Regions from separate parts of the Spirillospora sp. NPDC047418 genome, predicted to be linked through region 1. Evidence: riboswitches for the same ligand, from Rfam matches in the RefSeq annotation. Region 1 holds a riboswitch; the other holds the start of a gene.
The links. Region 1 has a riboswitch for glycine ahead of gcvP (aminomethyl-transferring glycine dehydrogenase). Riboswitches for the same ligand answer to the same signal wherever they lie in the genome.
Positions count from the first base shown of each region.

Region 2: it holds a riboswitch for glycine, as region 1 does, so the genes downstream of both, gcvT (glycine cleavage system aminomethyltransferase GcvT) here and gcvP (aminomethyl-transferring glycine dehydrogenase) in region 1, are expected to answer to the same signal.

Region 1 is NZ_JBEYTW010000028.1:42,248-56,436, reverse strand. Features, by position in the region: gene ABZ806_RS19470 (nitrate/nitrite transporter) at 1-44, shown strand, start outside; gene ABZ806_RS19465 (maleylpyruvate isomerase N-terminal domain-containing protein) at 5-703, opposite strand; gene ABZ806_RS19460 (plectin) at 887-1,303, opposite strand; gene ABZ806_RS19455 (TetR/AcrR family transcriptional regulator) at 1,420-1,998, shown strand; gene ABZ806_RS19450 (LutC/YkgG family protein) at 2,035-2,691, opposite strand; gene ABZ806_RS19445 (lactate utilization protein B) at 2,688-4,097, opposite strand; gene ABZ806_RS19440 ((Fe-S)-binding protein) at 4,145-4,873, opposite strand; gene ABZ806_RS19435 (DUF5999 family protein) at 5,144-5,347, shown strand; gene ABZ806_RS19430 (alpha/beta hydrolase family protein) at 5,510-6,106, opposite strand; gene ABZ806_RS19425 (PPOX class F420-dependent oxidoreductase) at 6,158-6,583, shown strand; gene ABZ806_RS19420 (tetratricopeptide repeat protein) at 6,580-7,689, opposite strand; gene gcvP (aminomethyl-transferring glycine dehydrogenase) at 7,829-10,699, opposite strand; glycine riboswitch at 10,759-10,869, opposite strand; glycine riboswitch at 10,870-10,964, opposite strand; gene ABZ806_RS19410 (lysylphosphatidylglycerol synthase transmembrane domain-containing protein) at 11,261-13,738, shown strand; gene ABZ806_RS19405 (MerR family transcriptional regulator) at 13,742-14,189, opposite strand, start outside.
Region 2 is NZ_JBEYTW010000031.1:46,806-60,994, forward strand. Features, by position in the region: gene ABZ806_RS20680 (hypothetical protein) at 1-322, opposite strand, end outside; gene cds1 (L-cysteine desulfhydrase Cds1) at 411-1,508, shown strand; gene ABZ806_RS20690 (M50 family metallopeptidase) at 1,498-2,799, opposite strand; gene ABZ806_RS20695 (FadR/GntR family transcriptional regulator) at 2,893-3,666, opposite strand; gene ABZ806_RS20700 (amino acid permease) at 3,820-5,355, shown strand; gene ABZ806_RS20705 (glutamine synthetase family protein) at 5,363-6,718, shown strand; gene ABZ806_RS20710 (aldehyde dehydrogenase family protein) at 6,798-8,168, shown strand; gene ABZ806_RS20715 (3-oxoacyl-ACP reductase) at 8,178-8,942, shown strand; gene ABZ806_RS20720 (hypothetical protein) at 9,063-9,257, opposite strand; gene ABZ806_RS20725 (hypothetical protein) at 9,256-9,390, shown strand; glycine riboswitch at 9,441-9,536, shown strand; glycine riboswitch at 9,541-9,629, shown strand; gene gcvT (glycine cleavage system aminomethyltransferase GcvT) at 9,703-10,815, shown strand; gene gcvH (glycine cleavage system protein GcvH) at 10,829-11,218, shown strand; gene glyA (serine hydroxymethyltransferase) at 11,215-12,471, shown strand; gene ABZ806_RS20745 (L-serine ammonia-lyase) at 12,528-13,898, shown strand; gene ABZ806_RS20750 (helix-turn-helix transcriptional regulator) at 13,912-14,189, opposite strand, start outside.

The DNA of each region.
Region 1 (14,189 bases):
CGGTCTACCTGCGGCCGCGCCCGGGCAGGCTGGAGGGGGTCTGACGGACGGTCCGCCGGCGCACCCGCCCGGGCCGGTCGTCGCGCTCGGGCCAGCGCGGCGACCGGCCCGACGAGCGCAGCACCGCCTCCCACGGGTCGCCCGCGGCGAGCGGCAGGTGCGGGACGCCCCAGTGCCACGCCGACACCAGCAGGTCGGGATCGCGCGGACGGTAGTCCCGGCCGGCCGCGCGGGCCATGTCCCAGGCGTGCAGGTGCCACTCCACGCACGCCGCGCCCGCGTGGTCGCCGACCGTGTACTTGGTGCCCCGGTAGATCAGGTGCGTCCGGTCCCACATGTCCGGCATCAGGTCGGCGTACGCGCCGGCCGACACCCCGAACGCCATGATCCGCTCGGGTCCGGGCTCCGGCGGCAGCACCGCCAGTTCGGTCGCGTTCTGCCGCGCCTGCTGCCGGATCAGCACCGCAGTGGCCGCCTCCTGCGCGAACAGCGTCGCGAGCCGGCTGTCGGGCGCGTCCTGGAGGTACTCCAGGAAGTTCTCCGCGACGCACCGCAGGTGCCCGGCGAGGTCGATCAGCCGCCAGTCGGCGCAGGGCGTCGGCACGTCCCAGTCGCCGACGGCCTCCGCCAGCACGCGGATCGCCTTCACCCCGTCCTGGTAGGACTCTATGACGCGGCACCGGTCCGGCGGCGTGCGCTCCACGTGACATCCCCCAACGTCCAGAGCGGCGTGTGCCCTCTCCGCCGGGCCGCGTCCGCGCGCACGTCATCGACCCTGCGACGTGCGGTGCGGCGCCCCCGGCGTTCCCCGAGAGGGCAGACTCTCAAAGTTCGGTGGCCGGTGCCACCCGGTGACGCTGTGTCGCCACAGGTCCCGGAAACGGGCTCAGCCGAGCGCGGACGGCACCGTCTTGAAGCTGAGGCGGTGCGCCTCGCGGGCCGTGCGCAGGCGGTCGACCTCGTCCGTCCACGGGCGCACGGCCGGGCGCGCCTTGGCCTTGCGGTAGGCGATCTCGGCGGTGCGGCGGGTCTTGGCGTCCTGGGTGTCGGCCGCGTAGACCTTCGGGCCCATCGCGACCCGCTCGGACGCCTCGGCGGCGGCGAGCACCGCCGTCATCGCCTTGTCGAACACGGTGGTCAGCTCCCGCAGCTCCGGCAGGGGGGCGTCGGCGGCCTGCGCGTCCCGCAGCGCCCGCTCGGCGTCGCCGGCCGCCGCGAGCCGGTCCTCGTACTCGGCGGCCAGCCGCTGGTCGGCCTCGTACGGCTCCGCGACGTCCTTGCTCACCCGGCGGCCCAGCGGCATGGTGGTACTCCCTCGTCGGTCTGCATGTCCGGTCGGGGGTAAGCGTACGCGGGGTTCCGGCGTGTCGTGGCGGCGGACACCCGGCTTCGGCCCTTTACGTAGTAAGGTCGATTCTCATGGTCCGGCAGCCCAGCATCAACGCCCAGCACCGCCCGCCGCTGTCCACCGAGCGGATCATCGAGGCGGCCCTGCACATCGTGGACGGCCAGGGACTCGGCCGCCTCACGATGCGCCGCCTCGGGGACGCCCTGGAGGTCGAGGCGATGGCGATCTACCACCACCTCCCCCGCGGCAAGGAGCAGCTCCTGGACGGCCTCGTCGCGCACGTCGCCTCCGCCCCCGCCACCGACGCGGCCACCGACGCGGCGGCGCGGCGCTGGCAGGACGTCCTGCGCGGCTGGGCCGGCGACTACCGCGGCCGGCTGATGGCGCACGCCGGGGTCCTGCCCCTCGTCGTCACGCGCCGCAACCCCGCCGCGCTCACCACGACCGTCGCGTCCCTGCGCGAGGTCATGCGGCGCGGCGGTGTCGCCGAGGCCACCGCCGCCGTCGCCGCGCACACCCTGCTCGGCTACGTGATCGGCCACACCGCCCTGGAGGCGCGCGGTACCGACGAGGACGGCGCCGACCGCGCCGTCGACTGGGACGCCCGGTTCACCGCGGGCCTCGACCTCGTCATCGCCGGCGTCCGCTGACCCGCGGCCGGCCTGCGGCGGGGGCCGGCGCGCCGCTCAGGGCGCCAGCAGCCCGTCCTCGACGACGAGGACCTCCAGGTGGCGCGGGCCGTGGACGCCCTCGACCCTGCGCATCTCGATGCCGTGGGTGGCCGACGGGCCGCTGATCCAGGTGAGCGGCCGCGCCGGGTCCAGCCGGGCGACCGCTTCCGGGACCGTCCCGACGATCTGGTCGGCGTGCACCACGCACAGGTGGAAGCCGGGCAGGAGCGTGAGCGCCCGCCTGCCCTGGCCGCGGCCGCCGTCCAGGACGACCGTGCCCGTGTTCGCGATCGCCGCCGCGCACCCGGTCACCACGGCGTCCACGCCGGCGAGGGCGTCGATGTCCAGGGGCGGGGCGTCGGCCAGGGCCCGGACGCCGTCCAGCTCGGCGAGCCACCCGTACGGCAGGTCCGCCGGGACGGCGATCTGCTTGGCCTCGCGGGCCCACAGCGCGGCGGCCACCGCCGTGCCCACCTCGCCGGCGCCGACGTGCCGGACGGCGGCCCGGTTGTCGGCGACCCGCTCGGTGAACAGGGCGGCGACGTCCGCCCGCGTCACCGCCTCGGCCTCCGCCAGCCGGCGCGCGTAGCCGCGCGGGACCGGCGGGCGCGCGGCCCGCGACCCGCCGAGCGCCTCCCGCACCCGCCGCAGCATCTCCTCCCGCCCGCTCACGGCCGCCTCCCGTTCCACCAGGAGCGGAAGGTCTCCGCGGGCGGCGCCGGCAGGTCGCGGGCCTCGGTCCACGCGCCGAGCAGGCCGGGCAGCCGGCGGATCCGCCCGCCGCGCGACAGCAGCCGCGCCCACCGGGTGCCGCGCCGCACCGCGGCCTCGTGCCGGCGCGGGTCGCCCATCGTCCAGGCCAGGCCGCGCATCAGCACCATCTCCGGGGTCGGCACGGGCCGCCGGCGGCGCGACTCCACGACCTTGCCGCGCAGGTGGACCAGCACGTCCGGGATGTCGATCTTCACCGGGCAGACGTCGGCGCAGGCGCCGCAGAGCGTCGACGCGTACGGCAGCGACGCCGCCGCCGCGCCCTCCACGCCGCGCAGCTGCGGGGTGAGGATCGCGCCGATCGGCCCCGGGTAGACCGGGCCGTACGGCCGGCCGCCCGTGCGCTCGTAGACGGGGCAGACGTTCAGGCAGGCCGAGCAGCGGATGCAGCGCAGCGCGGCGCGGCCGACCTCGTCGGCCAGGGCCCTGGTGCGGCCGTTGTCGAGCAGGACGAGGTGGAACGCGCGCGGCCCGTCGCCCGGTGTCACGCCCGTCCAGGACGAGACGTACGGCGTCATCCGGTCACCGGTCGACGAGCGCGGAAGCAGCTGGAGGAACACCTCCATGTCATCCCATGTCGGGACGACCTTGTCGATACCGGCGACGCAGATCAGCGTCTCCGGCAGCGTCACGCACATCCGCGCGTTGCCCTCCGACTCCACCACCACGGCCGTGCCGCTCTCGGCCACCAGGAAGTTCGCGCCGGTGATCGCGACGCCGGCGCGCAGGAACGGCTCCCGCAGATGCGCGCGGGCCGCCGCGGCCAGGGCCTGCGGATCGTCGGGCAGGCCGGCCCCGGCGGCGGGCATCCCGCGCCGGAACAGCTCCCTGATCTGCGCGCGGTCGCGGTGCGCGGCCGCCGACAGCAGGTGGGACGGCTCGTCCTCGCCGAGCCGCACGGCCAGGTCGGCGAGCGCCGTCTCGCGGACGGCCACCCCCATGCGGGCCAGCGCGGCGTCCACGCCGGCCTCCCGGACCGCCAGCGACGCCGCCCGCACGACCTCCGTCGCCCCGGCCGCCCGCACCAGCCCGGTGACGACGCGGCGCGCCTCGGCCGCGTCCACCGCCCAGTGCACGGTGCCGCCCGCCTCGGTGACGGCCCGCTCCAGCTCCTCCAGGTGCACGTCCAGGTCGCGGAGCGCCGCCTCCCCGATCGCGCGGCCCGCCTCGCGCAGCTCCGCCCAGTCGGCGGGCTCGCCGGACGCGGCGGCCGCCCGCTCGCGCAGGACCGCGGTCGCGCCGCGCAGGTTGCGGCGCGCGCCGGTATCGGCCAGCGCGGGCCGGGCCGCGGCGGCGAACTTCGGCATCGGCAGCGGGACCGGCCCGCCCTGCGGCCGACCCTGCGGCGCGCCCGTCACGACGGCCCCGCCGAGGCGAGGATCTCGGCCAGGTGCAGGGTGCGGACACCGGCGCGCAGCCGCGACAGCGCCCCGCCGATGTGCGCGAGGCAGGAGTCGTCGACCGCGCACACCACGTCCGCGCCCGTGCCGCGGATGTGCCTGACCTTGTCGGCGACCATCGCGACCGACACGTCCGCGTTCTTCATCGCGAACGCACCGCCGAACCCGCAGCACTCCTCCGCGTTGGGCAGCTCCACCAGGTCGATGCCCCCGACCGCGCGCAGCAGCCGCAGCGGCCGGTCGCCGGCCCGCAGCGCCCGCAGCGACCGGCAGGACGGGTGGTAGGTGACCCGGTGCGGGAAGTACGCGCCGACATCGGTGACCCCGAGGACGTCCACCAGGAACTCGGTGAGCTCGTAGACGGCGAGGCCCTCGGCGGCGCGGGCCAGGCCGGGATCGCGGGCGGCCCGCGCGATCCGCGGGTAGGCGTCCCGGACGGCCGCGGCGCAGGACGCCGACGTCGCGACCACGACGTCGCCGCCCGCGAACGCGGCGGTGTACGCGCGGGCGAGATCGGCGGCCTCGCGGTGGTATCCCGCCGACCAGTGGATCTGCCCGCAGCACGTCTGCCCCGGCGGGAATACCACTTCATGGCCTAGACGTTCCAAAAGGACGGTCACGGCCCTCCCCGCATCGGGGAACAGCGCGTCATCGAAGCATGCGACGGACAACGCGACACGCATCGGCCTCACTCCCCCTACGCCCTGAGGCGTTCCCCGTGCGACATCGTAGGGGTTCCGGTCCCGTCGGCGTGTCGTTCTCCGTCCGTCATCTCGCGGGAGGGACCCTGTGCCTGGCACCTCGGAGTGAGGGTGGTCACATCCGCCCGGTACTCGCGTACCAACGGACAACCGTCCCAACGGGCTATAGCCGATAGGGGCGAACCACTCCACACTGGGGTGCGTCAATTAAGGAAAGCCACGACCGACCAGTAGTCGAACCGGAGGCACACCATGTGCCCGCACCAGCCGCCCTGTCCCTCGCACGACGCACCCGACCGCGACGCCGCCCGGACGCAGGCCGCCCACCCCGAGCAGGGGTGGAGCCTGCTGTGCAACGGCGTCGTGCTCTTCGAGGACACCGGTGAGCTGCTGCCCGACGGGGAAGTCATCGCACCGCACCGGCCGACGGACCTGCAGGCGCCGTCCGCCGCTTGAGCGGTCCCACGGGGGACTAGTTCAAACGGGTGATCATCCTCGGGGGCAACGCTCACCCCGCCCTTGACCTCCGGGCCCGCACCGGGCCCGGAGCGGCCTACCGCTCCCGGCCCGTCCGCGCGGACGGGCCGTTCGCATGTCCGGCGCCGGTCACCCCGCCGGTCATCCCGCCGCCCACGCGCGCAGCCACGGCTCCACCGCCCGGCCGACCGCGGCGGGGTCCTTGTTCAGGTCGTGCCGCTCCCCCGCCAGCACCGCCACGTGGGCGGCGTCCGCCTCGTCCGGAACACCGAAGGGGTCGCGGTCGCCGTTGACGACGAGGACGTCCACCCCGGCCGAGCGCAGCTCGTCCACCCGCGTCTTGTCCGGCCTGCCCGGCGGGTGCAGTGGGAACGCCAGCGCCAGCACGCCGGCCGCCCCGGCCGCCGCCGCGGTCCGGCACGCCACCCGCGCGCCGTTGCTCCGCCCGCCCTGGACGAGCGGGACGTCCGCGAACCCCTTCCGGACCAGGCCGATGATCTCCAGCCAGGCCTCGTCCTGCTTGACCGGCGAGCCGGGCGCCCGGCGGCCCGCGAACCGGAACGGCTGCGTCACCCGCGCGACGGCGCCGCCGAGGCCGAGCGCCGTCTCCCGGACGGCGAGCAGGTCGGGCGCGTCCACGCTCCCGTTCGACCCGTGTGTCAGGACCAGCAGGAACGCCGGGCCGGCGGCCTCGTCCAGCCGCACCTCGGCGGGCCCGTGCGCCGTCACGACCTCCATGCGCCCCACCGTAGCGGCCCGTCCCGGTGATCTTTGCGGCAGACTGGCCGCATGGAGAAGATGACGGAGAGCGAATGGCGCGCGTTCGTCATGGCGGGCACCCGCACCGGCAAGGCCGCCGTCGTCCGCAAGGACGGCTCACCGCACGTCACGCCGATCTGGTTCGTCCTCGACGGCGGCGACCTGCTGTTCAACACCGGCCGCGACACGGTCAAGGGCCGCGCCCTGGCCCGCGACCCGCGCCTGTCGGTCTGCGTGGACGACCAGGCCCCGCCGTACTCCTTCGTGCAGATCCAGGCGGAGGCGACCCTCGTCGGCGACCTGGACGAGATGCGCCGCTGGGCGACCGCGATCGGCGGCCGCTACATGGGCGCCGGCCGGGCCGAGGAGTTCGGGGCGCGCAACGCCGTCCCCGCCGAGTACCTCGTCCGGGCCCGCATCACCGGGGTGATCGCGCAGCGCGCCCTCGCCGACTAGGCGTCCGGCCAGTCCGGGACGGGCGTGCCCATCGCCAGGCGGAACCGCTCGGCGAAGCTCTCGTGCAGCAGCGGGCCCCACAGGTAGCTGCTCGGCACCCGCACCGCACCGCCGAGCACCTCGTGGGCGTCGTCCGCGCGGCGCTCGGCGTACCGGACGGCGAGCAGCGCGTACATGTGGTCGAGGGCGCCGAACGCCTCGCCGGCGAGCGCGGGCAGCGTCCCCTCCGACACGGCCTGCTCGACGACCGGCTCCCACCACAGGTCGGCGGGCTCGCCGTCCTCCTCGCCGAAGTCGCGGCGGATCCTGGCCCGGACCTGCGGCGCGATGCCCGGGTCGGCCAGCCCGCGCCGCCACACCTCGCCCGCCTCGGGGCCGCGCCCGCGCAGCGGCAGCGTCCGCGCCAGCAGCTCGGTGGCCAGCGGCCCGGCCTCCGGATCGGACGGCTCGGCCGCCAGCGCCGCGCCGAACGCGCCGATGGCCTGGTCGAGGTAGGAGATGCCGAGCGCGACGGCGAGCCGCGCGTACGCGTGCGGCGCGGTCTCGCGGTCGATCAGCCGCAGCCCGGCGGCCAGCACCCGCTGGGCCCGGGCCGGGTCGCCGCGCTCCAGCAGCCGCTGCGCGAGGTCGTGCGCGGCCAGCGGCCCGTACTCGGCGTCGCCCGTCCCGATCGCCGCCTCCCAGTGCTCGCGCGCCGCGTCGAAGTCGCCGGCGTCGTCGGCGATGCGGGCCAGCGCCAGGCGGGCGGGCGGCAGGTAGGCGGCGTTGCCGAAGTCGACGACCGCGCCCCACGCGGACGCCGCCCGCTCGGGCTCCCCGGCCCGCTCGTGCGTGAGCGCCAGGTGGTAGGCGGCGCGCGGCCCGTACTCGGGGTCGCCGGTGGCGATCGCGACCCCGTCGGCCTCCCGGGCCCGGGCCACCTCCCCGGCGTCGTCGAGGACGACGGCGAGGCCGAGCGCCGCCCGCGCCCGGCAGGGCGTCTCGCCCATGGCCAGCACCTTCTCGAACAGCAGCGCCGCCCGCCCGGCCTCGCCGTTCTCGGCGAGGCCGCGGGCCTCCTCGCACATCTGCGCCGGGTCGGACGTCTCGTCCGGCAACTCGCTCATCGGCCTCTGCCCTCTGCGGCTTCTGGAAGTCCGCACCGAGACTAGCGACCCGCCCCCGCCGCGTCCCGCGACGACACCCCGAAACCCCCACCAAGATCACGAATCGGATCCCGGCGGGGGCGGGCGGCGGCGCGGACCGCTAGTCCTCGAAGGCCTCGGGGGGCGGGCAGGAGCAGACGAGGTTGCGGTCGCCGTAGGCCTGGTCGATGCGGCGGACCGGGGGCCAGTACTTGTCCTCGCGCAGGGACGGGACGGGGTAGGCGGCCTCGTCGCGGGTGTAGGCGTGCTTCCAGTCGTCGGAGATCAGGCAGGCGGCGGTGTGCGGGGCGTTCTTCAGCGGGTTGTCCTCGCGGTCGTAGCCGCCGTCGGCGACCCGGCGTATCTCCCGGCGGATCTCGATCATGGCGTCGCAGAAGCGGTCGAGCTCGGCGAGGTCCTCGGACTCGGTCGGCTCGATCATCAGGGTTCCGGCGACGGGGAAGGAGAGCGTCGGGGCGTGGAATCCGTAGTCGATGAGGCGCTTGGCGACGTCCTCGGCGGTGATCCCCGTCTCCTTGGTGATCTTGCGGAGGTCGGCGATGCACTCGTGCGCGACGAGGCCGTTCCGGCCGGTGTAGAGGATCGGGTAGTGCGGGGCGAGCCGGGCGGCGAGGTAGTTGGCGCCGATGATCGCGCCCTCGGTGGCGGCGCGCAGGCCGTCCGGGCCCATCATCGCGATGTAGGCCCAGGAGATCGGCAGGATGCCCGCCGACCCCCACGGTGCCGCGGAGATCGGACCGACCCCCGTCTCCGGGCCGGCCTCCCCGCGCAGCGGGTGGTTCGGCAGGAACGGGGCGAGGTGCTCGCGGACGCCGATCGGGCCGACCCCGGGGCCGCCGCCGCCGTGCGGGATGCAGAACGTCTTGTGCAGGTTGAGGTGCGAGACGTCCGAGCCGAACTCGCCGGGACGGGCCAGGCCGACGAGGGCGTTGAGGTTGGCGCCGTCCACGTACACCTGGCCGCCGGCCTCGTGCACGGCCGCGCACACGTCGGTGATCGTCTCCTCGAAGACGCCGTGCGTGGACGGGTACGTCACCATGATCGCGGCGAGCCGGCCGCGATGCCGGTCGATCTTGGCGTGCAGGTCGTCGAGCGCGACGTTGCCGCCCTCGTCGCACTTCACCACGACGACGCGCATCCCCGCCATGACGGCGCTGGCGGCGTTGGTGCCGTGCGCCGAGGAGGGGATCAGGCACACGTCGCGGTGCTCCTCGCCGCGGGACGCGTGGTAGCCGCGGATGGCCAGCAGCCCGGCCAGTTCGCCCTGGGAGCCCGCGTTCGGCTGGACGGAGACCTTCGCGTATCCGGTGATCTCGGCGAGCGCGCCCTCCAGCTCCCCGATCAGCTCGACGTAGCCGGCGGCCTGGTCGATCGGCGCGAACGGGTGGATGTCCGCGAACTCCGGCCAGGTGATCGGCTCCATCTCGGCGGTGGCGTTCAGCTTCATCGTGCAGGAGCCGAGCGGGATCATGGAGCGGTCGAGCGCGATGTCCCGGTCCTGGAGGCGGCGCAGGTAGCGCAGCATCGCGGTCTCGGACCGGTGCGCGTGGAAGACCGGGTGGGTCAGGTAGGGGCTCTCGCGGCGCAGCGCGTCCGGGATGGCCTCCGCGGCGTCGCCGGCGGGGGCGGCGCCGAACGCCGCCAGGACGGCGGTGACGTGCTCGGGCAGGGTGGTCTCGTCGCAGGCGATCCCGACCCGGTCGGGGCCGTCCGGGCGCAGGTTGATCCCGCGTTGGCGGGCGGCGGCGACGACCTCGGCGGCCCGGCCGGGCACGCGGGCGAGCACGGTGTCGAAGAACGCGCCGTGCACGACCTCCACGCCGCCGGCGCGCAGCCCGGCGGCGATCTCGGCGGCGCGGCGGTGCGTGCGCTGCGCGATCGCGGCCAGCCCCTCGGGGCCGTGGTAGACCGCGTACATGCCCGCCATCACGGCGAGGAGCACCTGGGCGGTGCAGATGTTGCTGGTGGCCTTCTCGCGGCGGATGTGCTGCTCGCGGGTCTGCAGCGCCAGCCGGTAGGCGGTCGCGCCGTCCGCGTCGACGGACACGCCGACGAGCCGCCCGGGAAGCTGCCGCTGGATGCCCTCGCCGACCGCCATGTAGCCGGCGTGCGGGCCGCCGAACCCGTAGGGGACGCCGAACCGCTGCGCGGACCCCACGGCGATGTCGGCGCCGGACTCCCCCGGCGGGCGCAGCAGCGTCAGCGCGAGCAGGTCCGCGGCCACGACCGCCCGGGCGCCGCGCTCGTGCGCCCGTGCGATGACCGGCGCCAGGTCGCGGACGGCCCCGGACGCGCCCGGGTACTGCAGCAGCACGCCGAAGAAGTCGCCGTCGGGCAGCCCGCCGGACAGGTCGGCGGTCACCACCTCGATGCCGAGCGGGACCGCGCGGGTCCGGACGACCTCGATCGTCTGCGGCAGCGTGTCGGCGTCGACGAGGAACGTCCCCGGCTCCCGGCGCCCGGACACCCGGTGCGCGAGGGCCATCGCCTCGGCGGCGGCGGTCGCCTCGTCCAGCATGGACGCGTTCGCGACGGGCAGCCCGGTCAGGTCGGCGACCGCCGTCTGGAAGTTCAGCAGCGCCTCGAGCCGGCCCTGGGAGATCTCCGGCTGGTAGGGGGTGTAGGCGGTGTACCAGCCGGGGTTCTCCAGGACGTTCCGCTTGATCACGCCGGGGGTGGTCGTCCCGTGGTAGCCGAGCCCGATCATGGACGTCAGCACGGTGTTGCGGGACGCCAGCTCGCGGAGCCGGTCCAGCGCGGCGGGCTCGCTCAGCGCGTACGGCAGGGCCAGGGGGGCGGCGGTGCGGATCGCGGCGGGGACGGCGGCGTCGATCAGCGCCTCGGCGCCGGAGTAGCCGATGGCGGCCAGCATCCGGGCCTGCTCGTCCGGGCCGGGGCCGATGTGCCGGTCGGCGAACGCCGAACGCGGATGCTGCGGCGCGGCCACGGGGGCGAAGAACTGGGCGGTCATGGAGGGCCTCCTGGCTGCTGCGGTCGCTCAGGTCGGCCGCCGGCGCGGGCCGGCGGCAGGTCTCCCCCTCTGTCATCGGCACCTGAGAGCTTCACCCGCGCGGCGGGGTTTCCCCTTCGGTGAGCCGCCTTCCCCGGCAGCGGGGATCGACGCCTGCTTTCCAGAGGTGCCTCGCCCGAGCGGTCCTTTTGCCTGAGAGGTTCCGGGGAGGTTGCCCCTTCGGCGCCCCACGCTGGCCGCGTGGGGTCTCTCCCGCACAGGGTCGACGGCATGTCCTAGCGAAACCCTACCCAAAGACCGATCCCGGCCGTCGTCCCGCCCCGGCCCGGCCGGAGCCCCTCCCGCCGCCCGGACACGGGGCCGGCCGCGCCGCCCCCGGGTCGTACCGGCCGGTACGATGTGCTCACTCACCTGGGACAAGACGGACCTCGGGCCACGGGGGCGGAGATGGGGCTGCGGGGTGCACGCGCGACCGGCCGGACGCCGGCCCGGCACTCGACGGCGCGCCGCCGGTTCTGGGACGCTGATCACGATGACGGACGGTCGGGGCGGCGGTACGGCGTGACACAGACCCGCGACGGCACGGTGCGCCCGCGGCACGGCGCGACCGCCGGCGTGCCCGTCGACGAGCCCGCCCAGCCGGACCGGATCCGGCGGCCGGGCGACGCGATCAGGTTCGCCGGCTCGGTGGTGGGGCTGGCCGCGGTGATGCTGCTGGTGTCGATCGCGCAGCAGACCACGCACGGCCTGCAGACCGACATCGCGCAGGGCACCGCGCACGCGCCGCGGCTGCTGCTGACGCTGGCGACGCTGGTGTCCAGCTTCGGGGTGCTGGCCGCGCCGATCGCGTTCGCGGTCGAGCGGCTGTTCCACAAGGACGGGACGCGGGTCGCGATCGCGCTGCTGGCCGCCGTGATCGCGTTCGGCCTCACGGTGGGGCTGGACGACCTGGTGGTGCGGGCGGCGCCCGGCGGCGTGCTCGACTCGCTGATCTGGGGCGGCACCGAGACCGCGCCCGTGCACACCGACATCGCGCCGGTGATCGCGTTCGTCAGCGCGGTCGGGATGGCCGGCCGCACCCGCTGGCAGGCCGCGACCTGGACCATGATCGGGCTGGCGGCGCTGACCGGGCTCACCGCCTCCTACGCCTCCGTCGCCGCGCTCGCGGCCACCTACCTGCTCGGCCGCGCCATCGGCCACGGCACCCTGTACGCCGTCGGCACCCCGAACCCGCGGCCGCCGGGGGCGGCGGTCGTCGCGTCGCTGGAGCGGCTCGGGCTGCGGCCCAAGCGGGGCGCGCGGCTGGACGAGCCGTCCGACGACACCGAGGACGGCCGCCGCTACGGCGTCGTCCTGGCCCCGGGCACCGGCGCCGGGTACGGTGCCCGCCCGCCCGCCGGCCGCGGCGTCCACGGCGACTGGGACCTCGAGGTCCGCGTCCTGGACCGCGACCAGCAGACCGCCGGGCTGCTGTACCGGATCTGGCGGATGCTGCGGCTGCGCGGCGCCACGACCGGGCGGACGCTGCGGTCGCTGCGCCGGTCGCTGGAGCAGGAGTCGCTGATGGCGTACGCGGTGGACGCGGCGGGCGTCCGCACCCCGCGGCTCACCGGCACCTGCGAGGTCGGCACGGAGGCGGCGCTGCTGGCCTACGAGCACGTGCCGGGGCGGCGGCTCGGCGACGTCCCGGCCGAGGAGATCACCGACGATCTGCTGACCGACGTGTGGCGGCAGTTCCGGTCGCTGCAGGCGGGCCGGCTCGCGCACCGGCGGCTGGAGGGCGGCGCGCTGCTGATCGGCGCGGACGGCCTCGCCTACGTCACCGACCTGCGCGCCGGGGAGACGGCGGCGGGCGATCTCGCGCTGCGGCTCGACCTGGCGCAGCTGCTCACCACGCTGGCGCTGCGGACCGGCCCGGAGCGGGCGGTGCGGACCGCCGCGGCGGTGCTGGGCGAGGAGGCCCTGGGCGGCGCGGTGCCGCTGCTGCAGCGGGTCGCGCTGTCCCGGGCGACGAGGCAGGCGCTGCGCCGCGACCGGGAGCTGCTGACCCGGATCCGCGAGCAGATCGTCCGGCTGAAGCCGGAGGTGGAGGCGGCGCCGGCCCGGCTGGAGCGGTTCCGCCCCCGGACGATCGTCAGCGTGGTGGCCCTGTCGTTCGCCGCCTACATCGTCATCCCGCAGGTGACCAGCCTGGACGTCGGCTATCTGGCCGCCACGGCGAGCTGGCACTGGGTCGTCGCGGCCCTCGGCGCGGCCGCGCTGAGCTATGTCGCGGCGGCGCTCATGCTGATGGGCTTCGTCCCCGAGCGCCTGCCGCTGGGCCGGACGGTCCTGGTGCAGGTCGCCGCGTCGTTCGTGAAGCTCGTCGCCCCCGCCGCCGTGGGCGGCGTGGCCGTCAACACCCGCTACCTGCAGCGCTCGGGGGTGCGCCCCGCCCTCGCCGTGGCGAGCGTCGGCGCGTCCCAGCTGGTCGGGATGGTCACGCACATCCTGCTGCTGGTCCTGTTCGGGTTCCTCACCGGCTCCAGCACGCGGGCCACGCAGGACCTGGCCCCGTCCCGCACGATCGTGATCGCGGTCCTGGTGCTCGGCCTCGTGGCCGGCCTCGCCCTGACGATCCCCCGCGTCCGCCGCGTCGTCGCCGCGCGGCTGAAGAGCATGTTCTCCGGCGTGGTGCCCCGCCTGGTGGACGTCCTGCAGTCGCCGCGGAAGCTGTTCACCGGCATGGGCGGCACGCTGCTGCTCACCCTCGCCTTCGTGCTGTGCCTGGACGCCTCGATCCGCTCGTTCGGCGGTTCGCTGCCGTGGACGACCGTGGTCCTGGTCTTCCTCACCGCGAACGCGGTGGGTTCCGCCGCGCCGACGCCGGGCGGTCTCGGGGCCGTCGAGGGCGCCCTCACCCTGGCGTTGACGATCTCGGGCCTGTCCGCGGAGACCGCGACATCGGCGGTCCTGCTCTACCGGCTCTTCACCCTGTGGCTGCCGGTGCTGCCCGGCTGGGGGGCGTTCGCCTACCTGCAGCGCAAGGAGTCGCTGTGACCGTCAGCCGGTGCGGCGCGCGCGCCGCCGGTCGGCGAGTTCATCGTGGGGGTGTTCGGGAGGGTCCGCGGCGGCCCGCTCACCGGGCAGCTCCGCGAGACTGCCCTCCACCTCCTGCCAGACCCGGCCGAGCGCTATGCCGAACACGCCCTGCCCGCCCTGCAGCAGATCGACGACCTCGTCCGCCGACGTGCACTCGTAGACGCTGACACCGTCGCTCATCAACGTGATCTGCGCCAGATCCCGCACGCCGCGGTCGCGCAGATGCATCACGGCCGTCCGGATCTGCTGCAGCGACACTCCCGTGTCCAGCAGCCGCTTCACGACCTTGAGCACCAGGATGTCGCGGAAACTGTACAGGCGCTGGCTGCCCGACCCCTGCGCCGCGCGGACGCTGGGCTCCACCAGCTTCGTCCGCGCCCAGTAGTCGAGCTGCCGGTAGGTGATCCCC
Region 2 (14,189 bases), on a different contig from region 1:
GGTGCAGGATCAGCGCGAACTCGTCCAGGACGAGCGCGGAGCCCATCCCGAACACGACGGCGGCGGCCACGCTGAGGCCCGTGTAGGCGTCCGGGACGGCGAGGCTGCCCACCCCGCCCGCCAGCATCAGCACCACGCCGAACACGACATGGTGGATGTGCAGGTCGCCGGCGGTCACGTTGCTGAACCACCAGCGCACGTCCGCCCGGATCAGCCGCACGTTGACCCGCGTCAGCACGAACGTCACCAGGAACGCCACGAAGAAGCCGAACAGCGGGAGCCGCCCGGCCGCCACGATCCGCTCGTCGAACATCTCGATCATCTGCCCCCCGCTGCCTCCATGATGCACCGTGACATGCGCGGATATCGTTGGACCCGGCCGGTCAAGGACGATCGAGGGGAACATCACCGTGAGCCGTACCGTGGACCGCTGCGACCCGGGCTACCGGGCGTGGATCGCCGAGGCGATCCGGCTCGTCGACGCCGACGCCAACCGCAGCGCGGACACGCACCTGCACGTGTTCCCGCTGCCACCGGAGTGGGGCATCGACCTGTATCTGAAGGACGAGTCCGTCCACCCGACGGGTTCGCTGAAGCACCGGCTCGCGCGGTCGCTGTTCCTGTACGGGCTGGCGAACGGCTGGATACGGCAGGACACGACGATCATCGAGGCGTCCAGCGGGTCCACGGCGGTGTCGGAGGCGTACTTCGCGCGGCTGCTCGGCCTGCCGTTCACCGCGGTGATGCCCGCCTCGACCAGCCCGGAGAAGATCCAGCTGATCGAGTTCTACGGGGGCCGCTGCCATCTGGTGGACGACCCGTCCGCGATCTACGACGAGTCGCGGCGGCTCGCGGCCGAGTGCGGCGGGCACTTCATGGACCAGTTCACCTACGCCGAGCGCGCGACGGACTGGCGCGGCAACAACAACATCGCCGAGTCGATCTTCGAGCAGATGCGGCTGGAGCGGTTCCCCGAGCCGTCCTGGATCGTGGTCGGCGCGGGCACCGGCGGGACGTCCGCGACGATCGGCCGGTACGCGCGCTACCAGCGGTTCCAGACGCGGCTCGCGGTCGTCGACCCGGAGGGGTCGGCGTTCCACGGCTCGTTCGCCGACGGCGACCCGGAGCGGACGGCGGCGGGCTCGCGGATCGAGGGCATCGGCCGGCCCCGCGTCGAGCCGTCGTTCCTGCCGACGGTCATCGACCGGATGATCCGGGTGCCGGACGCGGCGTCCGTCGCGGCGATGCGCTGGACGGGCGCGGTCAGCGGCCGCGACGTGGGCGGCTCGACCGGCACCAACATGTGGGGCGCGGCGGAGCTGATCGCGGAGATGCGGGCGCGCGGCGAGCACGGCAGCGTCGTCACGCTGATCTGCGACGGCGGCGAGCGCTACGCCGGCACCTACGGGTCGGACGCGTGGCTCGCGGAGCAGGGCCTCGACATAGCGCCCTTCCTGGCCGCGCTGAACGGCTTCGCCAAGACGGGCGAGATGCCCGTTATCCCGTGACGGTGACGGGGTTCACCAGGTCGGCGTAGATCAGCAGGCCGCCCATGACGATCAGCACGACCGCCATCACGTACGTCACCGGGAGCGCCTTGGCGACGTCCACGTAGCCGGGGTCGGGCCTGCGGAACACCTTGGCGAACGCCTTCTTGACCGCCTCCAGCAGGGCGCCGGCGATGTGGCCGCCGTCCAGCGGCAGCAGCGGGATGAGGTTGAACAGCCCGACCGCGAGGTTCAGCGACCCGAGCAGCATGACGAAGAACGACACCTTCTCGGCACCGGTGTAGTCCTGGGAGGCGGCGACCTCGCCGCCGATCCGGCTGACGCCGACGACGCCGACCGGGCCGTTCGGGTCGCGCTTCTCGTCGCTGAACGCGGCGTTCCACACGCCGACCATCTTCTGCGGCATCCGGACGAGCGCCTCGGCGGTGCGCGCGGTCAGGTCGCCCATCGTGCTCGCGACCGCGCCCGGCCCCTGCCGCTCCATCGCCTGGATCGGGGTGATGCCGAGGAACCCGACGTTGACGACCTTGTCGTGGTCCTTCAGGTCGTACATCTGGTTGCGGGTGATCGGGACGTTCAGCTTCACGTCCTGCCCGCCGCGCTCGACGGTCATCGGCACGGTCTTGCCGCCGTTGTCGCGGATCAGGACCTGCAGCTTCTCGTAGTCGCCGTCGATCTTCCGGCCGTCGAACGCCACGATCCGGTCGCCGGCCTTGAGCCCGGCCTGCGCGGCGGGCGTCGGCGTCGCGTCCTTCGGGCATTCCGTCGTCTGGGACTGGCTGGCGGGCACCATGCATGCGAGGACCTCGCCGATCACCGGCTGCGACCGCATCGTGCCGATGCCCATCAGCAGGATCGCGAAGAACATCACCGAGAGCACCAGGTTCATCGCGGGCCCGCCGAACATGATGAGCAGCTTCTGCCACCACTTCTTGGCGTAGAACACGCGGTCCTCGTCGCCGGGCCGGATCTCCTCCAGCGCGGCGCCGCGCGCCGACTCGATGAGGCCCTGCCACGGGCCGGTGCTGATCTGCCGGACCTGCCCGGGGGCGTCGCCCTTGCGCGGCGGCAGCATCCCGATCATGCGGATGTAGCCGCCGAGCGGGATCCACTTGACGCCGTACTCGGTCTCGCCTTTGCGCTTGGACCACATGGTCGGGCCGAAGCCGACCATGAACTGGGTCGTCCGCACCTTGAAGAGCTTGGCGAACGAGAAGTGGCCGAGCTCGTGCAGCGCGATGGACACCAGCAGGCCGAAGAACAGGATCAGCATCCCTGCCAGGTAGACCATCCGGCAATGCCCCTCAGCTAGTGCGCCCGCGCTCAGCACGGGTGATCTCGACGACCAACTTAGAGTACGTGATCGGCCCCGGTCCGGTTTAAGTCAACCGAGGAAGCCGCGCAGGAGGGCGGCCGTGCCCTCCAGGTGCTCGGCGACAGCCCGGCGGGCGGCCTCCGGGTCGCCGGCGAGGACGGCGTCGACGATCGCGGCGTGCTGGAACGACGCGTGCTCGATGTTCGGGCCGAGCACGGGGATGGCGTTGAGCAGGTCGGTGACCCGCATCCGGGCGTCCGCGCAGGCCGCCGACAGCAGCGCCGACCCGGTCATCTCGGCGACCGTGAGATGGAAGAGCGTGTCGAGGCGACGGTACTCCTGCGGCCCTGCCGCGTTTAGCTCGGCCAGCCGGGTGCGCAGCGTCGCGCGCTGCGCCTCGGTCAGCGGGGTCGTGGCGAGGATCTGCGCGGCACCGGTCTCCACGGCCATGCGGAAGGTGAGCGTGTCGTTGAGGCCGTCGCCCATCTGCGCCAGCGCGCGCTTCAGGTCGGACTGGCGGGGCTTGGGGCGCGTGTAGGTGACGAACGTCCCGCCGAACCGTCCGCGCCGCGACTCGACGTACCCCTCCTGCTGGACGGCCCGGATCGCCTCCCGCAGCGTGACGCGGCTCACCCCGAGCAGCGGCGCCAGCTCGCGCTCGGGCGGCAGCCGCTCGCCCCGGTCGACGACGCCGAGCTTGATCGCCTGGAGCAGCCGCTCGACGGTCTCCTCGAACGCGTTGCCGGCCCGGACCGGACGGAACACCGCGCTGTGCGCGAGGTCGGGCAGGGCGCTCGCCGCGGGGTCGGGCAGGTCCGGCGGGTCCGGGTCCGGCTCGGTCATGACCGTCCTTCGGGCCGCGGGGAGTCTGAAAGGTCCACGTTACATGCGCGTCTCATCGCGATCAGGGTCTTGACGGGAGGCCGCCCGTAAATATTAATGGTCTGTCGTTAGCCCATTAAGGGCGGCACGAACCCCCTGGACGAGGAGGTGCTCGTGAGCATCGACGAGCACAAGGCTTCCGCCGGCCCCGACCCCATGTCCGACGACGAGAAACGGCTGCACGAGCTGGGCTACGCCCAGGAGCTCAGCCGGTCCATGTCCGCCTTCTCCAACTTCGCCGTCTCGTTCACCATCATCTCGGTGCTGAGCGGCTGCCTGACGTCCTACACGATCGGCCTGCGGGGCGGCGGCCCCGTCGTCATCACCTGGGGCTGGCTCGGCGTCGGCGCCATGACCCTGCTGGTCGCGCTCGCCATGGCCGAGGTGTGCTCCAGCTACCCGACCGCCGGAGGCCTCTACTACTGGGCCGCGAAGCTGGCCAAGAAGAACGGCCCCGCGTGGTCGTGGTTCACCGGCTGGTTCAACTTCATCGGCCAGGTCGCCGTGACCGCGGCCATCATCTACGGGTCCGCCGCGTTCCTGAACCCGCTGCTCGACCTCCAGTTCGGGTTCGACGTGTCGCTGGGGCACACGTTCGTGCTGTTCGCGATCCTGCTCGTGGTGCACGCCCTGCTGAACCAGTTCGGCGTGAAGATCGTGTCGCTGCTGAGCAGCGTCAGCGTGTGGTGGCACGTCCTCGGCGTCGCGATCGTCGTCGGGGTGCTGGCGTTCAAGCCGTCCCACCACCAGACGGTCGGGTACGTGTTCACCGAGTTCGTCAACGAGACCGGCTGGCAGTACGGCATGTACGCGGCGCTGATCGGGCTGCTGCTGTCGCAGTACACACTGACGGGATACGACGCGTCCGCGCACATGACGGAGGAGACGCACGACGCGGCGCGGTCCGGGCCGAAGGGCATCGTGAACTCGGTGCTGATCTCCGTCGTGGCCGGCTGGATCCTGCTGCTCGGCGTCACGTTCGCCATCCAGGACTACGGCAAGGCCCTCGAGGGCGGGCCCGCCGAGATCTTCATCGCGGCGACCGGCGAGACGACCGGCAAGCTGCTGATCCTGGTCTCGTTCGGCGCGCAGTTCTTCTGCGGCATGTCGTCGGTGACGGCCAACTCCCGGATGATCTACGCGTTCTCGCGGGACGGTGCGCTGCCGTTCTCGTCCTTCTGGCACCGGATCAACAAGCGCAGCCGGACGCCCACCAACGCGATCTGGCTGGCCGCCGGCGGCGCGTTCGTCCTCGCGCTGCCCGCGATCTGGAACATCACCGCCTACCTCGCCGTCACCTCGGTCGCGGTCATCGGCCTCTACATCGCCTACGTGATCCCGACGTTCCTGCGGCTGCGGCAGGGCGACGACTTCAAGGCCGGGCCGTGGAACCTCGGCCGCTGGAGCAGGCCGATCGGGACGCTCGCCGTGGTGTGGGTGCTGTTCGTCTCGGTGGTGTTCATGCTGCCGCCCGCGAACCCGATCACCAGGGACTCCTTCAACTACTCCCCCGTCGCGATCCTGGTCGTGCTCGGCGGCGCCGGGCTGTGGTGGCTGCTCTCGGCGCGCACGTGGTTCAAGGGCCCGAAGGTGCAGGGCAGCGCCGAGGAGCTCGCCGCCATCGAGAAGGAACTCGAGCAGCTGGGTTAGGAGAACCGTGACCACATCGCTCACCCTCGACGAGCTGCGCGGGCTGGCGGAGAGCGGCCGGGTCGACACCGTCATCGTCGCGATCACCGACATGCAGGGGCGCCTCCAGGGCAAGCGGCTCTCGTCCCGCTTCTTCCTGGAGGAGGCCGCCGGGCACGGCTCGGACGGCTGCGACTACCTGCTGGCCGTGGACGTCGACATGAACACGGTCGACGGGTACGACATGTCGTCCTGGGACACCGGCTACGGCGACTTCGTCATGCGTCCCGACCTCGGCACGCTCCGGCTGATCCCGTGGCAGGAGGGTGCGGCCCTCGTCCACGCCGACATCGTCGCCGAGGACGGCACCGACGTGGCGCCCTCGCCCCGGCAGATCCTGCGCCGCCAGCTCGCCCGGCTGGCCGAACGGGGCTGGGGCGCCTACGTCGGGACGGAACTGGAGTTCATCGTCTACAAGGACTCCTACGAGGACGCCTGGAACAAGGCGTACCGGAACCTCACCCCGGCCAACCAGTACAACGTGGACTACTCCCTGCTCGGCGGCGCCCGCGTCGAGCCGCTGCTGCGGCGCATCCGCAACGGGATGACGGGCGCGGGCATGTACGTGGAGTCGGCCAAGGGCGAATGCAACCTCGGGCAGCACGAGATCGCGTTCCGCTTCGACGAGGCGCTGCGGACGTGCGACAACCACGTCCTCTACAAGACCGGCGCCAAGGAGATCGCCGCCCAGGAGGGCATGTCGATCACCTTCATGGCCAAGCCGAACGAGCGGGAGGGGAACTCCTGCCACGTCCACCTGTCGCTGCGCTCGTCCGACGGGACGCCCGTCCTCGCCGGGGACGGGCCGCACGGGCTGTCGCGGCTCGGCGCGCACTTCATCGCGGGCCAGCAGGCGTGCCTGCGCGACTACACCCTGCTCTACGCGCCCAACATCAACTCCTACAAGCGGTACCAGCCCGGCTCGTTCGCGCCGACGGCGATCAAGTGGGGCATCGACAACCGGACGTGCGCGCTGCGGCTCGTCGGGCACGGGCCGTCGCTGCGCATCGAGAACCGAGTGCCCGGCGGCGACGTCAACCCGTACCTGGCCGTCGCCGCGATGATCGCGTCCGGCCTGCACGGCATCGACCACGAACTGGAGCTGGAGGAGCCGTTCGTAGGCAACGCCTACACGACGGACGCCGCGACGGTCGTGGGCACACTCCGCGCCGCCGCCGACGACTGGAGCCACAGCTCCCGGGCCCTGGACGCCTTCGGCAAGGAGGCAGTAGAGCACTACAAGAACTACGCGACCGTAGAGCTGAAGGCATACGAAAGGGCGATAACGGACTGGGAGATGTACCGAGGCTTCGAACGACTCTGACGTTGACCTGCGGCGTGTTGTTGTTATGAGCCCCCTCAAAACAACAACACGCCGCAGATCAACGAGGGGAGGAGGGGTGATGGCGGTGTTCGAGGTGGTTGATCCGGCTACCGAGGAGGTCGTTGAGCGGGTGCCGCTCGCCTCTGTTGCGGAGGTTGATTCCGCTGTTGCGGTGGCTCGGCGGGCCTTTGCGGGGTGGCGGGACGTGGCGCCTGGGGATCGGGGGCGGTTGCTGCGGGCGTTCGCCGAGGTCGTGGACGCCCATGTCGACGAGCTGGCCGAGCTGGAGGTGCTCAACGCCGGGCATCCGATCGGGCAGGCGCGGTGGGAGGCCGGGAACCTGCGGGACGTCCTGCGGTACTACGCGGCGGCGCCCGAGCGGCTCGCCGGGCGGCAGATCCCGGTGCCGGGCGGGGTCAACGTCACGTTCGCGGAGCCGCTCGGCGTCGTGGGGGTCATCGTCCCGTGGAACTTCCCCATGCCGATCATGGGGTGGGGGCTGGCGCCGGCGCTCGCGGCGGGCAACACCGTGATCGTGAAGCCGGCCGAGCTGACGCCGCTGACCGCGCGGCGGGTCGGCGAGCTGGCGCTGGCGGCGGGCCTGCCGGAGGGCGTGGTGCAGGTGCTGCCGGGCGCGGGCCCGGTGGCGGGACGGCGGCTGGTCGGGCACCCGGACGTCCGCAAGATCGTCTTCACCGGGTCGACGCGGGTCGGCACCGAGATCATGGCGGCGTGCGCGCCGGGCGTGAAGCGGCTGACGCTGGAGCTCGGCGGCAAGAACGCCAACATCGTGTTCGCGGACGCCGACCTGGAGAAGGCCGCCGCGACCGCGCCCTACGCGGTGTTCGACAACGCCGGGCAGGACTGCTGCTCGCGGTCCCGGATCCTCGTCCAGCGCCCGGTGTACGACCGGTTCATGGAGTTGCTCGAACCGGCCGTGCGGAGCGTCGTGGTGGGTGATCCGCGGGACGCGAAGACCGAGGTCGGGCCGCTGATCAGCGCGGCGCACCGGGAGAAGGTCGCCTCGTACGTCCCCGATGACGCGCCCGTGGCGTTCCGCGGGCCGGCGCCGGAAGGGCCCGGGTTCTGGTTCGCGCCGACCGTGCTCGCCGGGCCGTCGTGCGCGGAACTGCCCGCGTGGCGGGACGAGGTGTTCGGCCCCGTCGTCACCGTCCTCCCGTTCGAGGACGAGGCCGACGCGTTCCGCCTCGCCAACGACACCCCCTACGGGCTGTCCGGCTCGATCTGGACGCGGGACGTCGGGCGGGCCTTCCGCGCCGCCCGCGCCGTCGAGGCCGGGAACCTGTCGGTGAACTCGCACTCGTCCGTCCGGTACTGGACGCCGTTCGGCGGGTTCAAGCAGTCGGGCCTCGGCCGCGAGCTGGGCCCGGACGCCCTCGGCGCGTTCACCGAGACCAAGAACGTCTTCATCGCCACTTCGGAGGAGTAGGTGACATCGATGCAGCGTCTGGAGGGCCGGGTGGCCGTCGTGACCGGCGGTGCGAGCGGCATCGGCCTCGCCACCGCGCGCCGCTTCGCGCAGGAGGGCGCCCGGGTCGTCGTCGCGGACGTCGACGAGACCGCCGGCAAGACCGCGGCCGACGACCTGGACGGCCTGTTCGCCAAGGTGGACGTCACGAGCGAGGAAGAGGTCGAGGCGCTGTTCCGGACCGTCCACGAGACGTACGGGCGCATCGACGTCGCGTTCAACAACGCGGGCATCGCGCCACCGGACGACGACTCGATCCTGGAGACCGGCCTGGACGCGTGGAAGCGGGTCCAGGACGTCAACCTGACGAGTGTGTACCTGTGCTGCAAGTACGTCATCCCGTACATGGTCGAGCAGGGGAAGGGCTCGATCATCAACACGGCGTCGTTCGTGGCGGTGATGGGCGCGGCGACGTCCCAGATCTCCTACACCGCGTCCAAGGGCGGGGTACTGGCGATGTCGCGGGAGCTGGGCGTGCAGTTCGCGCGGCAGGGCGTCCGGGTGAACGCGCTGTGCCCGGGGCCCGTCAACACGCCGCTGCTCCAGGAACTGTTCGCGAAGGACCCGGAGCGGGCGGCGCGGCGGCTCGTCCACATCCCGGCGGGACGGTTCGCGGAGGCGTCGGAGATCGCCGCCGCCGTCGCGTTCCTGGCGTCGGACGACGCGTCCTTCATCACGGCCTCGGAGTTCCTCGTGGACGGCGGCATCTCGGGCGCCTACGTGACCCCCCTTTGATGCGGGCTGCTAAATCGGGCGAGCGTCATTGGCACGTGCCTGAATAGCCGGGCGACGCCCCACCCGCGCATCATGGGCTGATCTCACCCCGTCTGCCCGGAGGTCCACCTTGAAGCGCGGTCACGTAGGCATGCTGGTGCTCGTACTGGCGCTGAGCGGATGCGGCGGCTCCGACGGCGGGGACGCGGGCGCGTCGCCGCCGCCCACGCCGGCGGCCTCCGCACCGGCTTCGGCGCCGTCCGGCGCGTCGCCCGGCCGGGCCGGCACGCCGGCGCCCGAGGTGTCGAGGGCCACCGAGAAGTTCAACAACTGCATGACCAGGCAGGGTGTCGAACTGCCGAGCCCGAACCCGTCGACCACGCCCGACAAGAAGGACCTCGAAAAGATCAAGGCGGCCCTGCGGACGTGCGTGAAGTCGATGTCGGCGTCGCCGCCGCCGGCGGGCTGATCGGCGGGTGGTCGCGGGGCGGGGCCGCTGCTAGATTGGCGGCCAGCCGATGATCCCGTGCGGGAGAGTCCCATGCAGCCGGTGTGGGACGCCGAAGGAGCAAATCCTCCCCGGAACCTCTCAGGCCCACGGACCGCACGGGCAAGGCGACCTCTGGAAAGCGGGGACCCGGTCCCCCGCCGAAGGTGAAAACCCGCCGCCGCGCGGCGGGCGAAGCTCTCAGGCGCAGATGACAGAGGGGGAGGCACCGTAACGCCCGGTGCGCGAGTGGGACGATGGACCACGCGCGCCCGCGACGAAGGAGCCGAACCCATGTCCGCCGACCCGACCGCCGACTCGTCCGCCGATCCGAAGACCACGCCGCTGCACGACGTCCACCGCGACCTCGGCGCGAACATGGTCGACTTCGCCGGCTACCTGATGCCGCTGCGCTACCAGAGCGAGACCGCCGAGCACCAGGCCGTCCGCACCGGCGCCGGGCTGTTCGACCTGTCGCACATGGGGGAGATCTTCCTGTCCGGGCCGGGCGCGGGCGCCGCACTCGACTACGCGCTGGTCGGGAACCTGTCGCCGATGCCGATCGGCAAGGCCCGCTACACGATGATCTGCGCGCACGACGGCGGCGTCCTCGACGACCTGATCGTCTACCGGCTCGCCGACGAGACCTGGATGGTCGTGGCGAACGCCTCGAACACCGACGTCGTCCGAGACGCGCTGGTCGAGCGGGCCGCCGGCTACGAGGCCGCCGTGGACGACCGCACCGACGCGTACGGGCTGATCGCCCTGCAGGGGCCGCGCGCCCAGGAGATCCTCGAAGGGTTCACCGACGCGCCGGTCGCCGACCTCAAGTACTACGCCATCCTCGCCGGACGGGTCGCGGGCGCCGACGCGCTGATCGCCCGCACCGGGTACACGGGCGAGGACGGTTTCGAGCTGTTCGTGGACGCGTCCGACGCCGTCGCGGTGTGGCGGGCGTTCGCCGCCGTGGACGGGGTCGTCCCGGCGGGGCTCGCGGCGCGCGACTCGCTGCGCCTCGAAGCGGGCATGCCGCTGTACGGCAACGAGCTGACCGCCGAGACGACGCCGTTCGAGGCGGGCCTCGGCCGGGTCGTGAAGCTGGACAAGGCGGTCGATTTCGTGGGCAAGACCACCCTGGCGGCGCAGGCGCAGACCCCGCCTGGCCGTAGGCTCGTGGGACTGGTCGCGCGCGGGCGTCGCGCGCCGCGGAAGGGGTACCAGGTCGTCACGTCCGGCGGCACGCCGTGCGGGGTCGTGACGAGCGGCGCCCCTTCGCCCACACTGGGCAAGCCGATCGCCCTGGCCTACCTCGACAGCGGCGTCGAGCCGACGGGCCTGGCCGTGGACGTCCGCGGCCGGCCCGAGCCGGTGGACGTGGTCGACCTGCCGTTCTATACGCGTTCCTGAAAGAGAGAGAATCGTGAGCGTTCCGGAGCAGCTCCGCTACAGCGAAGAGCACGAGTGGGTGTCCGGCCTCGGCGGCGAGGACGGCATCGTCACCGTCGGCATCACCGCGCACGCCGCCGACGCCCTCGGAGAGATCGTCTACCTCGAGCTGCAGCCGGCGGAGGGCGACACCGTCGAGGCGGGCGAGCCGTGCGGCGAGGTCGAGTCCACCAAGTCGGTCAGCGACCTGTACTCCCCGGTCAGCGGCGAGATCACCGCGATCAACGGCTCCGTGGTGGACGAGCCGAAGGTCATCAACGACGACCCGTACGGCGAAGGCTGGCTCTTCAAGGTGCGGATCTCCGACGAGCCGGGCGACCTGCTCGACTCGGCGGCCTACGCGAAGCTGATCGAGGAAGCATGAGCCTCTACGACTCCCTCGCGGCAGCCGACCCGGAGGTCGCCGAGGCCGTCGGCGCGGAGCTGCGCCGCCAGCAGTCCACGCTGGAGATGATCGCGTCGGAGAACTTCGCGCCGGTCTCGGTGCTGGAGGCGCAGGGCTCCGTCCTGACCAACAAGTACGCCGAGGGCTACCCGGGCAAGCGGTACTACGGCGGCTGCGAGTACGTCGACGTCACCGAGCAGCTCGCCATCGACCGGGCCAAGTCGCTGTTCGGCGCCGAGCACGCCAACGTCCAGCCGCACAGCGGCGCGCAGGCCAACACGGCGGTGTACTTCGCGCTGCTGCAGCACGGCGACACGATCCTCGGGCTCGACCTCGCGCACGGCGGCCACCTCACGCACGGGATGCGGCTGAACTACTCCGGCAAGACGCTGAACGTGGTGCCCTACCACGTCCGGGCGGAGGACGGCCTGGTCGACATGGACGAGGTCGCCACGCTCGCGGCGGAGCACCGTCCGAAGATGATCGTGGCGGGCTGGTCGGCGTACCCGCGGCAGCTCGACTTCGCGGCGTTCCGGGAGATCGCCGACTCGGTCGGGGCGCTGCTCATGGTCGACATGGCGCACTTCGCGGGCCTGGTCGCGGCGGGGCTGCACCCGTCGCCCGTCCCGTACGCCGACATCGTCACGACGACCACGCACAAGACGCTCGGCGGCCCGCGCGGCGGGCTGATCCTCGCCCGCGAGGAGTACGGCAAGAAGATCAACTCGGCGGTGTTCCCCGGCATGCAGGGCGGCCCGCTGGAGCATGTGATCGCCGCCAAGGCCGTCTCGCTGAAGATCGCCGCGTCGGAGGAGTTCCGCGACCGGCAGGCGCGGACCGTGGAGGGCGCGAAGCTGCTCGCCGAGCGGCTCCTCGCCGAGGACTCGGCCAAGGCCGGCGTGAAGGTCCTCACCGGCGGGACGGACGTCCACCTCGTCCTGGTCGACCTGGTCGACTCCGAGCTCACCGGACGCGACGCCGAGGACCGGCTGCACGACGTCGGCATCACGGTGAACCGCAACGCGGTGCCGAACGACCCGCGCCCGCCGATGGTCACCTCCGGCCTGCGGATCGGCACCCCGGCGCTCGCCACCCGCGGCTTCACCGCCGCGGACTTCGCCGAGGTCGCCGACGTCATCGCGCTGGCCCTCCAGCCGTCCTTCGACCGCGACGCCCTGGCCGCCCGGGTGAAGGCCCTCGCCGACAAGCACCCCCTGTATCCGAACCTGTGACGTCTACGCGCCCCCTCCCCCTTCCGGGAGGGGGCGCAGCTACAACGAGGTAGCTCATGGCCATCAGCGTTTTCGACCTGTTCAAAATCGGGATCGGCCCTTCGTCGTCCCATACCGGTGGCCCGATGGCGGCGGCACACCGTTTCGCCCGCGGTCTGGAACGCGACGGCCTGCTGGAGAAGACCGCGTCCGTCCAGGTCGTCCTCTACGGTTCGCTCGGCCTCACCGGGAAGGGCCACGGCAGCGACAAGGCCGTCATCCTCGGCCTGGAGGGCGACAAGCCCGAACTGGTCGACGTCGACCGGGTGGACGAGCGCCTGGCGGCGATCCGCGAACGCGGAATGCTGCGGCTCTTCGGCGACCACGACATCCCTTTCGTGGTCAACGAGCACCTCCATTTCGAGCGCAAGGAATCGCTCCCCGGCCACCCCAACGGAATGCGCTTCACCGCCCTTGGCGACTCCGGCGAGGAACTGCGCTCGAAGGTCTACTACTCGGTCGGCGGCGGCTTCATCGTGGACGAGAACGCCACCGGCGCCGACCGGATAAAGCCGGACGACACCGTCCTCCCCCACCCCTTCGACACGGCCGCCGACCTCCTTGACCGCTGCCGCGAAACGGGCCTGTCCATTTCGGCGCTGACGCTGGAGAACGAAAGGGCGTTCGGCCGGTCTCCCGAGGAGATCCGCGAGGGGCTGCTGAACCTGTGGCAGGTGATGCGGGCCTGCGTGACGCGGGGGTGCGCCCGCGAGGGCCTCCTTCCCGGCGGCCTGAAGGTGCGCCGCCGCGCACCGCAGCTCCACCGCCAGCTCTCCACCGAGAAAGCCTCCGATCCCCTTTCCGCGATGGACTGGGTCACCCTTTTCGCCCTCGCCGTCAACGAGGAGAACGCCGCCGGCGGCCGCATCGTCACGGCCCCGACCAACGGCGCCGCCGGGATCATTCCGGCCGTCCTGCACTACTACGACCGGTTCCTGCCGAGCGACGACGACGGCATCGTCCGGTTCCTGCTGACAGCGGGCGCGATCGGCGTCCTGTTCAAGCAGAACGCGTCCATCTCCGGCGCCGAGGTCGGCTGCCAGGGCGAGGTCGGCTCCGCCTGCTCCATGGCCGCCGCCGGCCTCACCGAGATCCTCGGCGGCACCCCGGAGCAGGTGGAGAACGCCGCCGAGATCGGCATCGAGCACAACCTCGGCCTGACCTGCGACCCGGTGGGCGGCCTGGTCCAGGTCCCCTGCATCGAGCGCAACGCCGTGGGCGCCATCAAGGCCATCAGCGCCGCCCGCATCTCGCTGCGCGGCGACGGCCGCCACTTCGTCACGCTCGACAAGGCCATCAAGACCATGCGCGACACCGGCCGCGACATGCTCGACAAGTACAAGGAGACCTCGCGCGGCGGCCTCGCCGTCAACGTCATCGAATGCTGATCGGCCCGCCCAGTCAGCCGTTCCCGGACATGTCCGCGAGGCGGCGGGCGAGGCGGGCGGTGGCGTCGCGCAGTTCCGGCGGCTCCAGGATCTGCGCCGGAAAGCCGAGGCGGGCGATGTGCACGGCGAGCCAGTCGAGGTCGTCGCCGCCGACGGTGAGCAGGCACCAGCCGTCGCGGTCGTCCTCGACGCGTCCCACCTGGGGCGGTATCAGCTCACGCACCTGGTCGGACGTCGCGTGGAGCCGGACGCGGGCGAGGTGGCGGTAGGGCGCCTCGGTCACCGAGCGCT